DNA from 3 places in the Rhizobium brockwellii genome. Region 3 is predicted to be linked to each of the others. Evidence: predicted binding sites of a transcription regulator. Region 3 holds the regulator's gene; each other region holds the start of a gene.
The links. Region 3 encodes LexA, which represses DNA repair genes until DNA is damaged. Its sites were predicted from a motif close to TGTTCNNNNTGTGTTCNG; they were not measured.
Positions count from the first base shown of each region.

Region 1: a site for LexA is predicted at 1,758-1,775, ahead of recA (recombinase RecA). Genes of this name have one in related genera too.
Region 2: a site for LexA is predicted at 2,082-2,099, ahead of RLCC275e_RS01130 (ATP-dependent helicase). Genes of this name have one in related genera too.

Region 1 is NZ_CP053439.1:2,188,751-2,192,962, forward strand. Features, by position in the region: gene alaS (alanine--tRNA ligase) at 1-394, opposite strand, end outside; gene recA (recombinase RecA) at 549-1,643, opposite strand; gene RLCC275e_RS11025 (carbohydrate kinase family protein) at 1,873-2,817, shown strand; gene RLCC275e_RS11030 (pseudouridine-5'-phosphate glycosidase) at 2,906-3,832, shown strand; gene cckA (cell cycle histidine kinase CckA) at 4,092-4,212, opposite strand, start outside.
Region 2 is NZ_CP053439.1:229,078-233,289, reverse strand. Features, by position in the region: gene RLCC275e_RS01155 (hypothetical protein) at 1-90, opposite strand, end outside; gene RLCC275e_RS01150 (DUF982 domain-containing protein) at 352-594, shown strand; gene RLCC275e_RS01145 (hypothetical protein) at 901-1,164, opposite strand; gene RLCC275e_RS01140 (BON domain-containing protein) at 1,337-1,597, opposite strand; gene RLCC275e_RS01135 (hypothetical protein) at 1,776-2,042, shown strand; gene RLCC275e_RS01130 (ATP-dependent helicase) at 2,147-4,204, shown strand.
Region 3 is NZ_CP053439.1:1,787,999-1,792,210, reverse strand. Features, by position in the region: gene kdsA (3-deoxy-8-phosphooctulonate synthase) at 1-163, opposite strand, end outside; gene RLCC275e_RS09110 (VOC family protein) at 160-1,056, opposite strand; gene lexA (transcriptional repressor LexA) at 1,254-1,973, shown strand; gene RLCC275e_RS09100 (ComEC/Rec2 family competence protein) at 1,954-4,212, opposite strand, start outside.

The DNA.
Region 1 (4,212 bases), 400 kb from region 3:
CGGAATAGACGGTCACCAGCAGGCGGTTCTTCGGAAGGTCGAAGCCCTCGGTGACGAGCTTCCAGGCAAGCTCGATCGCATTCTCCTTGAAATAGTCGCCGAAGGAGAAGTTGCCGAGCATCTCGAAGAAGGTCAGGTGACGTGCAGTATAGCCGACATTGTCGAGGTCGTTGTGCTTGCCGCCGGCTCGCACGCATTTCTGCGAAGTCGTCGCCGTCGAATAGGGACGCTTTTCGAGGCCGGTGAAGACGTTCTTGAACTGCACCATGCCGGCATTGGTGAACATCAGCGTCGGGTCGTTGCGCGGCACGAGCGGGCTCGACGGAACGATCTCATGGCCGTTCTTCTTGAAATAGTCGAGGAAGGTCGACCGGATATCGTTCACGCCGCTCATGCTATGCCCTTCAATGCTGCCGGAGGCAGGTAAATACAAATCCATCGGCTTTTAACGTTCGCCCCCGCCACTGTCCAGCAGACAAACAAAACCGGCCGCATTCTCATCATGAATGCGGCCGGTTGGAACTGTCCGATGAGTTTAAGCGCGAAAATTACATTTCCGCGGTGGCATCGCCATCACCGTCATCGGGCTCCGGTCCGCCATTCTGCAGGAAGCGGTCGGCGATCAGGCCGGCATTCTGGCGCAGCGACAGTTCGATCTCGCGGGCGAGGTCCGGATTATCGCGCAGGAAGGTCTTGGCGTTTTCGCGGCCCTGGCCGAGACGCTGGCTGTTATAGGAGAACCAGGCGCCCGACTTTTCGACGATGCCGGCCTTGACGCCGAGATCGACCAGTTCGCCGGTCTTGGAAACACCCTCACCATACATGATGTCGAACTCGACCTGTTTGAAGGGCGGCGCCATCTTGTTCTTGACGACCTTGACGCGGGTCTGGTTGCCGATCACCTCTTCGCGCTCCTTGACCGCGCCGATGCGGCGGATGTCGAGGCGCACGGAGGCGTAGAATTTCAGCGCATTGCCGCCCGTAGTCGTTTCCGGCGAGCCGAACATGACGCCGATCTTCATGCGGATCTGGTTGATGAAGATCACCATGGTGTTCGACTTCGAAATCGAAGCGGTGAGCTTGCGCAGCGCCTGGCTCATCAGTCGTGCCTGCAGGCCGGGAAGGCTGTCGCCCATCTCGCCTTCGATTTCGGCACGCGGCGTCAGGGCCGCAACCGAATCAACGACAAGAACGTCGACGGCGCCGGAGCGCACCAGCGTATCGGTGATTTCGAGCGCCTGCTCGCCGGTATCGGGCTGCGAGATCAAAAGGTTCTGCAGGTCGACGCCAAGCTTGCGGGCATAGACGGGATCGAGTGCATGTTCGGCATCGACGAAGGCGCAGATGCCACCCTTCTTCTGCGCTTCGGCAATCGTCTGCAATGCAAGCGTCGTCTTACCGGAGCTTTCCGGCCCGTAGATTTCGACGATGCGACCCCTCGGCAGGCCACCAACGCCGAGTGCAATATCGAGGCCAAGCGAGCCGGTCGAGATCGTCTCGATCTCGACAACATTCTCGTTGGAGCCGAGTTTCATAATCGAGCCCTTGCCGAACGACCGCTCTATCTGTGAGAGTGCCGCTTCAAGCGCCTTGCTTTTGTCCACCGATTTGTCCTCTACCAGCCGCAATGAATTCTGAGACATCCGATCCACCTTTAGGTTATTGAAGCCGCTCTAGCAATGTCGAGTTTGTACCCTATTTGTTCCATTTTCGCAATAGGCGATCAAATAATTGAAAGAAAAAGGTAAAACGACCCGTGTTCTGTATTTGTTTTATCGATGAAAAGCAACGACTTAGGTTTGAAGTGCTGACACGAGCTGCGCAAGGCGCATCGCATCGATTCGCCTTTCGGGCATCGGGGGAGCGGCTCGCATGAAGAAAAAGATTCTTGTTCTCGGCGGCGCCCATATCGATCGGCGCGGCCGTATCTCCGGCGAGACGGCGCCTGGCGCCAGCAATCCCGGCACCTGGTTCGAGGAGCCGGGCGGCGGTGGCTTCAATGCGGCGCGCAACCTGGCAAGGCTCGGTTTTCAGGTGACGATGATCTCGCCGCGCGGCGGCGATCCGATGGGCGAGACGGTCGGAGAAGCTGCCGATTTCGCCGGCATCGACGACCGGCCCTTCGTCTTCCTTGACCGCAAGACGCCGAGCTATACGGCGATCATCGAGAAGGACGGCAATCTGGTGATCGCCCTTGCCGACATGGATCTCTACCGCTTCTTCGTGCCGCGGCGTCTCTCCATCCGCTGGGTGCGGGAGGCCTTCGCCGCCCATGATTTCATCCTCTTCGACGCCAACATGCCGGAAGAGACGGTCGCCGCGATCGTCGCGAAGGCTCGTTCGCTAGGCAAGCCCGTCGCGGCAATCGCCATCTCGCCGGCCAAGGTGGTCAGGCTCAAACCCTGCATCGGGGATATCGACTACCTGTTCCTGAATGAGGCAGAAGCTGCCGCCCTCGCTGGTGAGCGGCCGGAAGACGCCGCCGGCTGGCCACCGTTGCTGAACGAGATCGGCATCAGGAACGCCGTCGTCACCCGAGGCCGGCGCGAGCTCGTCGCGCTTTGCGACGGCCGCGCCGTGACGCTGCAGCCGCCGATTGCCGACACCGTCGCCGATGTCACCGGTGCCGGCGATTCCCTTGCGGCCGGCACGCTCGCCGCATTGATATCAGGCCTGCCGCTCGAAGAGGCCGTCCGCCACGGCACCGCGGCCGCCATACTGACCGTGCAGTCGCGGCATGCCGTCAACGAAAATCTGACGCCCGATCTGCTGAATGAGGCGCTTGCCCTTGTCCCCAAGGTCAGAATTCTGCATTGAAGCGGCGAATTAAATAGTTGAGCATCATGTCGACCGAAAACCGCTCACACTTTTCGGCATCATGCTCCGTCGATCACAGGACAAGACCATGACCAAGCCCATCTCCCCTCTTCTGCCGATCGCCTATTCGAAGGAAGTCGCCAGCGCCAAGCAGCGCGGCGCGCCGCTGGTGGCGCTGGAATCGACGATCATCACCCACGGCATGCCCTATCCCGGCAATATCGAGATGGCCCGCAGCGTCGAGGCGATCATCCGCGAACAGGGGGCGGTGCCGGCAACGATCGCCGTCATTCACGGCACGCTGCATATCGGCCTTGAAGCTGCGGAACTGGAGCAACTCGCCAAGGCGACCGAAGTCATGAAGGTGTCGCGCGCCGATCTCGCCTTCGCCATCGCCGAACGCCGCACGGGCGCCACCACGGTTGCGGCGACGATGATAGCGGCGGCGCGCGCCGGCATCCGTGTTTTCGCCACAGGCGGCATCGGCGGCGTGCACCGCGGCGCCGAGGAAAGTTTCGATATATCAGCCGATCTGGAGGAACTGGCGCGCACCGGCGTCATCGTCGTCTGCGCCGGCGCCAAGGCGATCCTCGACATTCCGAAGACGCTAGAGGTGCTGGAAACCCGCGGCGTGCCTGTCGTAACTTATGAAAGCGAGGAATTCCCCGCCTTCTGGTCGCGCTCCTCCGGCATCCGCAGCCCGCTGTCGCTGAACAGCCCGGCCGCCATCGCCAATTTCCAGACGGTTCGCGAACAACTCGGCATCGACGGCGGCATGCTCGTCGCCAATCCGGTACCGGAGGCCGACGAGATCGCGAGCGAGGAGATGGAAATCTATATCGAGCGGGCGCTCGACAGCGCCGACCGCGACGAAGTCACCGGCAAGGCGGTAACGCCCTATCTTCTATCGACCATCTTCGACCTGACGGATGGCCAAAGCCTCAAGACCAATATTGCACTCGTCGAAAACAATGCGCGGCTTGCGGCTGAGATCGCGGTAGCGCTGGGGGAATGAGGGGTGATGGGGCTGGGCCAGCATGGCCTTCAAAACGGTCGCGCCGTGTAAGCCCCCCCTGCCCTGCCGGGCATCTTCCCCACAGGTGGGGAGATGATAAGCGGCGAGACCTTCGCACCACATCAACGTTTCGCCGAGCTGCAATGGATACTTGGCTAGGGAAGTCGCTGCGCTCAGCCGATCTCCCCACCTGTGGGAGATGCCCGGCAGGGCAGAGGGGGCTTGCACGGCACAGCTTCCCCGACAACCATCCCTTCCCTCACCCGTCCAACGTCTCCTTCACCACAACAGCGAGCTGTTTCAGCGAAAACGGCTTCGGCAGGAAGCCAAATTTCGCTTCCGGCGGCAGGTTGCGGGCAAAGGCATCTTCGGCATAGCCG
Region 2 (4,212 bases), 1.6 Mb from region 3:
AGCAGACGGCGCCGTGCCGCCGGCGAGGGCCGGCATTGCCAGCGCGCCGTAGAGAAAAGCAGCCTGGATCAATTGTCGATCTAAACGCATGTCGAGCCCTCAGCTTGCCGAACATGGTAGCGATGGCAGCGCGCCGGCGCTATACAACTTATTTGCGACCGATAAAAATTCCTCTTGGCGTGCGTGCGCACGCAACCTCACCCGCAAGCTGACATTTCGCCTCATTAGCAACCAACGATTCACCATTGCTGACGGCAAAAATCACGCTAGAGTATTAACTATCGCAAAGTCTCCCCGGAGGAACTGGGAGATGCTGCGCTTCGTTCTGTCGACAATCGTGGAGGAGCGTCAATGGCAACTGAAAGATGGAACAGCCCGGTCAAGGTTGGTTTCGAAGGTGCGGATGCGCGAACGGTCAATGGTCCGTTCGATGCGCTGAAGTGCCTGGCGGATCTGTGGCCGAGTATGCGCGGGCTTCGTTATATCAAGGCCCGCAGCACCTGCCGGGCAGCGCTCGATGGGCGCAAGAGCGTGGAAGAAGCAAGAGCCGAGTTTCTGGCGGCCGCCGAAGAGGCGAAGCTGAAGTTGCATTGAACTGGCGCATAATCCTTTCCGAAAATCGATTCCGATTTTCGGGGTTATGCGCTGCACTTCGGCAAGGAATTTCGGGCGATTTTCGCCTTCTGGGCGCGCAAGCGTGCCGGAACGGGATAATGCTTTAATTTTGGGCTTTAATTTTGGTTTAACCCTGCAACAAATGCGTGCCGGGATTTGATGCAACAGGCGTTGCGCCCAATACAGGTGTCTTCATAGAAGATGCCCAGCCATCATGATGATGGTTAAAGGCTCGTACTCTCTGCGGAAACGCAGGCGAGCCTCGTCCGAGCAGGACCGCCTTTTTCAGCAATCCGCGCCGCTCTCATTCTCGATCTCGACATAACCGACGCCGATGATCGTGCCATCTGCCGCGCGAATGAAAGAGGGGAGATAGTGAGGCTCTACCGGCTGGCAGGCGACGGTCCAGGTATATTCGTTGAGGGCGATCTGGTCCTTCGGCAAAGCGGAATAATTCGTGCCGGTTTCCAGCGAGGCATGGGCGGAGCCGGCAAAGACACCACACCCCACTATCAAGGTCGTTGCCCACAGGCGAGGAAGCAACTGCATGAGAGTCTCCAGCGTTTAGGTCCGGCCTTTCAACACGCGAGAGAGCATTTTGGTTCCCTTCATGCATCGCAAAGAGATGAGCGCGCAGATCGGCGGAGCATCTCCTTCACCGGACTTTTATTTGATGCAGGTCGTTGTCCTAAAACCGCTGCACACCTTTAGGCGACATGCATTAGCTTCGCAGCAAGCGAGCACGCACATAGCCTCGGCCGACGACGCCCTCGGCGATCTCGATCGCCCGCTCGACATCGCCCCGCCGGCGCACGAAGCCCTCCAGGATGACATAGGAGCCCGATAGGCTGACGGTGATTTCGCCGACTTCGATATCGGCGGCCGCATGAAGGGCGCTCTCCACCGAGGCGCGCGTCGCCGCATCGCTGTGACCCTGGCGGCGGGGCTCGCCATGCCCCGTGAATGCTGGAAAGCCGAGCACCGTGAACGTTTCCTGATGTTGGTTGATGACTGTTAACGCCGCAGCGACGCATTTCGTTGCGTCCCCGGGAAAAGAAGAGCCTGTTCGACAGCGATACGTGCGCGGTGGCATGGGCACCCCTTGGCGAAAGGCGCCGCGGCTTCCATATCTGGCAGCAGTCGAAAGAGGGATGATGACGATGAAAGCGTTTCTGCCCGCCTTGTTTGCCGGGGCAATGCTTGCCGGCTGCTCCTCGGCCGATACGCCGGCGCTGGAACCCATTCCCGGCAGCATTACCTATGGCGGCCAGCCGCGAACGAAGCTCAGCAAGTCGCCGGTCGGCAGCGCCGTCTACAACCAGTTCTACAACGGGACGGGCCAGCGCGTCGAGGAAACCTATATCCTTCAGCCCGACCGCAGCCTGAAGCTGGTGCGGCGCGAGATCGGCCCGGATTTCCCCGATTGAGGCCTTCGGGGGCCGTGGCGCTTGACAGAGGCGGCAATCGCGAACATTCAAGGAACATCTAATCTTTCCCCAGTGATTCTGCGGGAGCCCGACCGGACGGCTGGATGTATCTCGAAAAGCTCAATCCGCAGCAGCGCATGGCCGTCGAGCACGGCACGCTCATCGACGGCAGCCATATTGCCGGGCCGCTGCTGGTCATTGCCGGCGCCGGCTCCGGCAAGACGAATACTTTGGCGCATCGCGTCGCCCATCTGATCGTCAAAGGCGCCGATCCCCGCCGCATTCTGCTGATGACCTTCTCGCGCCGGGCAGCAGCCGAGATGGCACGACGCGTCGAGCGCATCTGCCGCGACGTGCTTGGTGCGAATGCCGGCGTGATGGCGGATGCGCTTTCCTGGTCCGGCACCTTCCACGGCATCGGCGCCCGGCTGCTGCGCGATTATGCGGAGCAGATCGGTCTCGATCCTGGGTTTACCATCCACGACCGCGAAGACAGCGCCGATCTGATGAACCTCATCCGGCACGACCTCGGCTTCTCGAAGACGGAAAGCCGCTTTCCCACAAAGGGCACATGCCTTGCCATCTATTCCAGGGCGGTGAATTCGGAAACCGCGCTCGACCTCGTGCTGCGCGACGTCTTTCCCTGGTGCGCGACGTGGGAGAAACAGCTGCGCGAACTCTTCGCCAGTTATGTCGAGGCCAAGCAGAGCCAGAACGTGCTCGATTACGACGATCTGCTGCTCTACTGGGCGCAGATGGTTGGCGAAGAAATGATTGCGGAGGATATCGGCAGCCGCTTCGACCATGTGCTGGTCGACGAATATCAGGACACCAACCGGCTGCAGGCCTCGATCCTGCTGGCGCTGAAGCCCCAAGGCCAGGGGCTGACCGTCGTCGGTGACGATGCGCAGTCGATCTATTCCTTCCGCGCCGCGACGGTGCGCAATATCCTCGATTTTCCCGCCGCCTTCAGCCCGGCCGCCAATATCGTCACGCTCGACCGCAACTACCGCTCGACGCAGCCGATCCTCGCCGCCGCCAACGCCGTCATCGATCTCGCCTCGGAGCGCTTCACCAAGAATCTCTGGACCGAGCGGCAATCGTCCGAGCGGCCGCGCCTTGTCACCGTGCGCGACGAGGCCGAGCAGGCGCGGTATATCACCGACATGGTGCTCGACAATCGCGAGGAAGGCCTGAAGCTCAAGCAGCAGGCCGTGCTCTTTCGTGCCTCGCATCACAGCGGGCCGCTGGAGGTCGAGTTGACCCGGCGCAACATCCCCTTCGTCAAATTCGGCGGGCTGAAGTTTCTCGACAGCGCGCATGTGAAGGACATGCTGGCCGCCCTTCGCTTCGCGCAGAATCCGCGCGACCGGGTGGCGGGCTTCCGGCTGATGCAGATCCTGCCGGGCGTCGGCCCGTCGACGGCGCAGAAGACGCTCGACCTGATGGCCGAGGATGCCAGCCCGATTACTGCTCTTGGCGCCATGCCAGCGCCGCCGCGCTCCGGCGAGGACTGGACAATGTTCGTTTCGATGCTGCAGGAGCTGAAGACCGGCAAGGCCGGCTGGCCGGCAGAGATCGGCCTGGCGCGGCAATGGTATGCGCCGCATCTGGAACGGCTGCACGAGGATGCGACGACGCGGCAGGCCGACCTGCTGCAGCTCGAGCAGATCGCTAGCGGTTATGCCTCGCGCGAGCGATTTTTGACCGAACTCACCCTCGATCCGCCGGATGCGACCAGCGACCAGGCGGGCGTGCCGCTTCTCGACGAAGACTATCTCATCTTGTCGACCATTCATTCCGCCAAGGGCCAGGAATGGACGAAGGTCTTCATGCTGAACGTCGTCGACGGATGTATACCGAGCGATCTCGCCGTCGGCACCACCGCCGAAATCGAAGAGGAACGCCGGCTGCTCTATGTCGCCATGACACGCGCCCGGGATGGTCTCGACCTCGTCGTGCCGCAACGCTTCTTCACCTACGGGCAGAACTCGCAGGGCGACCGGCATGTCTATGCCTCACGCAGCCGCTTCATTCCCGCGACCCTGCTGCAGTTCTTCGAAGCTTGCAGCTGGCCGCAAGGAAAATCGGAGGCCGCGCAAGCGCAGGCGCGGCAGGTGCGCATCGATGTCGGCGCCCGCATGCGCGGCATGTGGCGATAACTGGATAG
Region 3 (4,212 bases):
GCTTGCCGCAAAGCTCCTTCAGCGTGCCGGCAACCATGAAGGCGTGGTCGCGGCTCTCCATCTGGCAGGGACCGGCAATCAGCGACAGGCGGCCGGTATTGGAAAAGGTGACCTGGCCTTCGCCTTCACCGATCCTGACTTCGGAATTCGTATCAGTGCTCATCGTGTTTCCTCGAAGGCGAAGAGCGTGCCCTGCCCGGGCGCGGGCTTCACCAGAATGCGATTGTTCTTGCGCGCGTATGTCACCCCGTTAGCAGCCAAATGCGCTTCTGTCACGGCAAGATCGGCCACAGTGAAGAGGATTGCCCGGCCGCGCAGGCCGCGATCTGCGGATGATCCGGAGATGTCGAAATAGGCCTCCAGCCCTTCCGGCGTCATCAGGTTGATTTTTGCATTCGACGCCGCGATATTGACGCCGAAACCGGTTTTCTCGACTGCCGATTGCGCCACGGCGAAGCTGACGAAGGCGGCGAAGGCGGCCGGTTCCGGCGCGCAAAGCGCGATCTCGACTATGCCGGTGACGCCGTTGGCATGCGTCTCCAGCGCGGCGCGGTCGGCCGGTAGCGGATTGACGCGCTCGACGGTAAATAGCAGGAGATCAGGCGCGCGCAGGTCGCCGGCAAAAGCTAGCTTGAAGCCGGCAATCGTCTCGGTACCGTCCGGCATCGTCATCGGCCGGGTGAACTGCAGAATCTCTCCGGCGCTCGATCCGTTGCCGACGAAATTCTGATGATCGATGCCGGCATCCTTGCTGCCGAAAGCCAGCCCCGAAAGCCCCTCCGCGCCGCAGCGGAAGCGGAACGCCCGGTTGCGGGCGGTGAAGACATTGCCTTGGCGCGCCGATGCCTCGCTCTCCTCGACACTCGCAATCCCGAGCGGCTCCAGATAGGTCTTGTCGGCGAAGAAGACGCAGGCATTCTCCGTTCCGAAGGGATGGCGCGCATCGGCGGCAACGGTGAAGCCGAGCTTGCCGAGCCTCTCGCGCGCCAAATTGATATTGACGACCGGCAGTACGACATGATCCAGCGGGTGCGGTTTGGCGGAATGCTCGTTCATGATATCCCCTCTCCTGAGACGGCAGAGATGTGTGAGAGTGCCGCCCAAGGCAAGACTTGTTTGCCAATCCGGCGAATGAAAATAAAAATCTCAACGAGTTGGCGCCAAGTTTTACGGAAATTTAGCTACTTGCGGAACACATATGGAACATATAGTGTCTGTTCTGGATTTGTTTCAATCACGAGGTCACAACGTCGATGCTCACGCGCAAACAACAGGAGCTTCTCCTTTTCATTCATGAGCGCATGAAAGAATCCGGCGTTCCGCCATCTTTCGATGAAATGAAGGATGCCCTGGACCTCGCCTCGAAGTCCGGGATTCATCGCCTGATTACGGCGCTCGAGGAGCGAGGCTTCATTCGCCGCCTACCGAACCGCGCCCGCGCGCTTGAGGTCATCAAACTTCCGGAGGCCTACAGCCCCAGCATCCAGCCGCGGCGCGGCTTTTCGCCGAGCGTCATCGAGGGCAGCCTCGGCAAACCTCAGCCGATCGCCTCCCCTGCTCCCGCAAAACCCGTCGCCGACAACGGCAACTCGGTCTCCGTGCCGGTCATGGGGCGAATCGCTGCCGGTGTGCCGATCTCGGCGATCCAGAACAACACCCACGACATCGTCGTTCCGGCCGACATGCTCGGTTCCGGTGAACATTATGCGCTGGAGGTCAAGGGCGATTCGATGATCGACGCCGGCATCTTCGACGGCGACACCGTGATCATCCGCAATGGCAGCACCGCAAGTCCTGGCGACATCGTCGTTGCTCTCGTCGACGATGAAGAGGCGACACTGAAGCGCTTCCGCCGCAAGGGTGCCTCGATCGCGCTGGAAGCGGCCAACCCGGCTTACGAGACCCGGATTTTCGGGCCGGACCGCGTCAAGGTGCAGGGCAAACTCGTCGGCCTCATTCGCCGCTATCACTGACATCGGTTAGGCCGGATTCGGTAAAGCTGTTGCTGCGCCAGTCATAGGCGCGATGGCGCATCCATGGTCGCGACAATGCGTCGAATGCGGTTGCGACCTCCAGGCCGGCGTCCGTGAAGCGCAACTCGACGGATCCGGCCCTGCGCAGCGTCTCGCCGGTGAAGAGCGTCGCACCTGAGCGGCAGCTGTTGAAACGCAGGCGGACCGACGTCACGATGATATCGGCCGCGTCGCATGCCGGGCCGAGATAGGCGGCATTGTCGATGACAGCAACCACACGACCATTGCCAAGCCTTGATGTGCACCAGGCCTTCTTGACGCAGGAAAAGCGGTTTGCTTCACCGGCCGCTGCGGCCGCCCGCATCGCGGACCTCGCTTCGTTCTGCTGATCGCGGGAAAGCTTGACGCGGTGGTCTTCTCCCACCGGAGGGATAGCAGGACCATCCAGCATCTTCGGCGGGTCATGCTTCGGCAGGACCAGCGCTCTCTGCCACTGGTCGAAGATGAAATCCGGTGGTCTTTCACGGTTGGAAGCCATTGCTGCCGCCTCGACCACCGCGACGAGACTGCCATCCTCCGAAATCACCAGATCCGGCGGCCGGGGAACCGGTAGAAGCAGCAGGATGAGCGTTGCGACCGCGATGATCGATGTGCCGGCATGGCGCAACCGGGTGCGGAGCAGCGTCAGCAGCAGAAAGCCTGCCACGGCGACCGCGAAATACCATGCGGGCAAGCGGCCGACGTCGATATTGCCACCCCAGCCGGACACCGTCTTGGCGACCGCGATCACCAGATCGAGGCCGAATCCGACGACCTTCCAAGGCAAAACGTCCAGACCGAAGGGCATGAGCAGCATCGCCAGCAGGCCGGCCGGCATGATGATGAAGGAGATGATCGGCATTGTCGCGAGGTTTGCCGGCAGGCCATAGGCGGTCAAGCGATGAAAATGCTCGATCGAAAACAGCGCGGTGGAAAAACCACCGATCAGCGAGGTCAGGAAGACGCCGCCGAAGAAGCCCGCAACCGTAACGAAGGGCCTGATGATCGACAGCTTTAGAAAGGCGTTTTCGCGGACGCGCCGGTCCTTCCACAGCTGATAGCCCGATACCAGCGCCAATGTCGCGGCAAAGGACATCTGGAAACTCGGCCCCAAGACCTCGGAGGGTGAAATGGCGAGGATGACGAGCGCCGAGAGCGCGACATTGCGCAGGCTGATCGACGGCCGGTCGAAGAAGACGGCAATCAACATGATGGCCATCATGATGAAAGCGCGTTCGGCAGAGACCGCAAAGCCGGAGATCAGGAAATAGGCGGTGACCGCGATGAGCGCGCCGGCTGCCGCGATCTTCTTCGTCGGATAGGCTTCAGCAATGCCGGGAAAGAGGCTGAGCAGCATCCGGAAGCCGACGAAGAAGATGCCGGCCGACAGCGCCATGTTGAGACCGGAGATGGCGATGATATGAGCCAGACCAGACTGGCGCAGCGCCTCCGTCGTCGCATCCGAAATGGCGCGCCGCTCGTCCGTCACGAGTGCAGCGGCAAAAGCGCCGGTGTCGCCGGGCAGGATCGATCTTATCCGGTCGCCAATGCCGCTGCGCAGCCGGTAGAGCCCTTCAAGCAACGCTTCCACCGTCGATCTGGCGGCCTGCGGACCTGCCTGCAAATCGACCTTGGTCGGCGCACCGTAGAAGAAGCCGTTGGCGCCGATGCCGTCGAAATAGGCACCGAAGGAGAAGTCGTTGAGCTCAGGAAGCGCTGGCCCTGCCGGCGGCGTCAGCCGTGCCCTGCCGGTGATAATGTCACCGATCTCGAAGGCCGCGTCCGCGCCGCGGGCTATCGCGGTTATACGCGCCGGCGGCCGCTTCACCTCCGGTGCCTCCGTGCCGGTGACGGCAAGAATATAGCGCCACCGCCCGCGACCGTCGCCTTCGCGCCGCTCGACGCGGCCGGTCACCGTCGTCGTCACTGATGAATCGAGGATCACGGTCGAAGCCCGCCGGCTCTCGAACTGCGCCGAGACCATGCCGCAGGCCACGAGCGAAAGCGCCATCAGCGTTGCCCGCAACGCCGCCCGGCTGCGGCTGGCGATGAGAACCGCCACGGTCAGCACCAACAGGCAGAGCAGCGATGCAACGAGGGGGAAGTCCGATGCCGCAAGAAACCAGAAGGCTGAGCCGGCGCCGAGGAAGACCGGCGAGAACAGCAGCAGGCGGCCATGGTCCGCTTCTTCGCTCAGCAT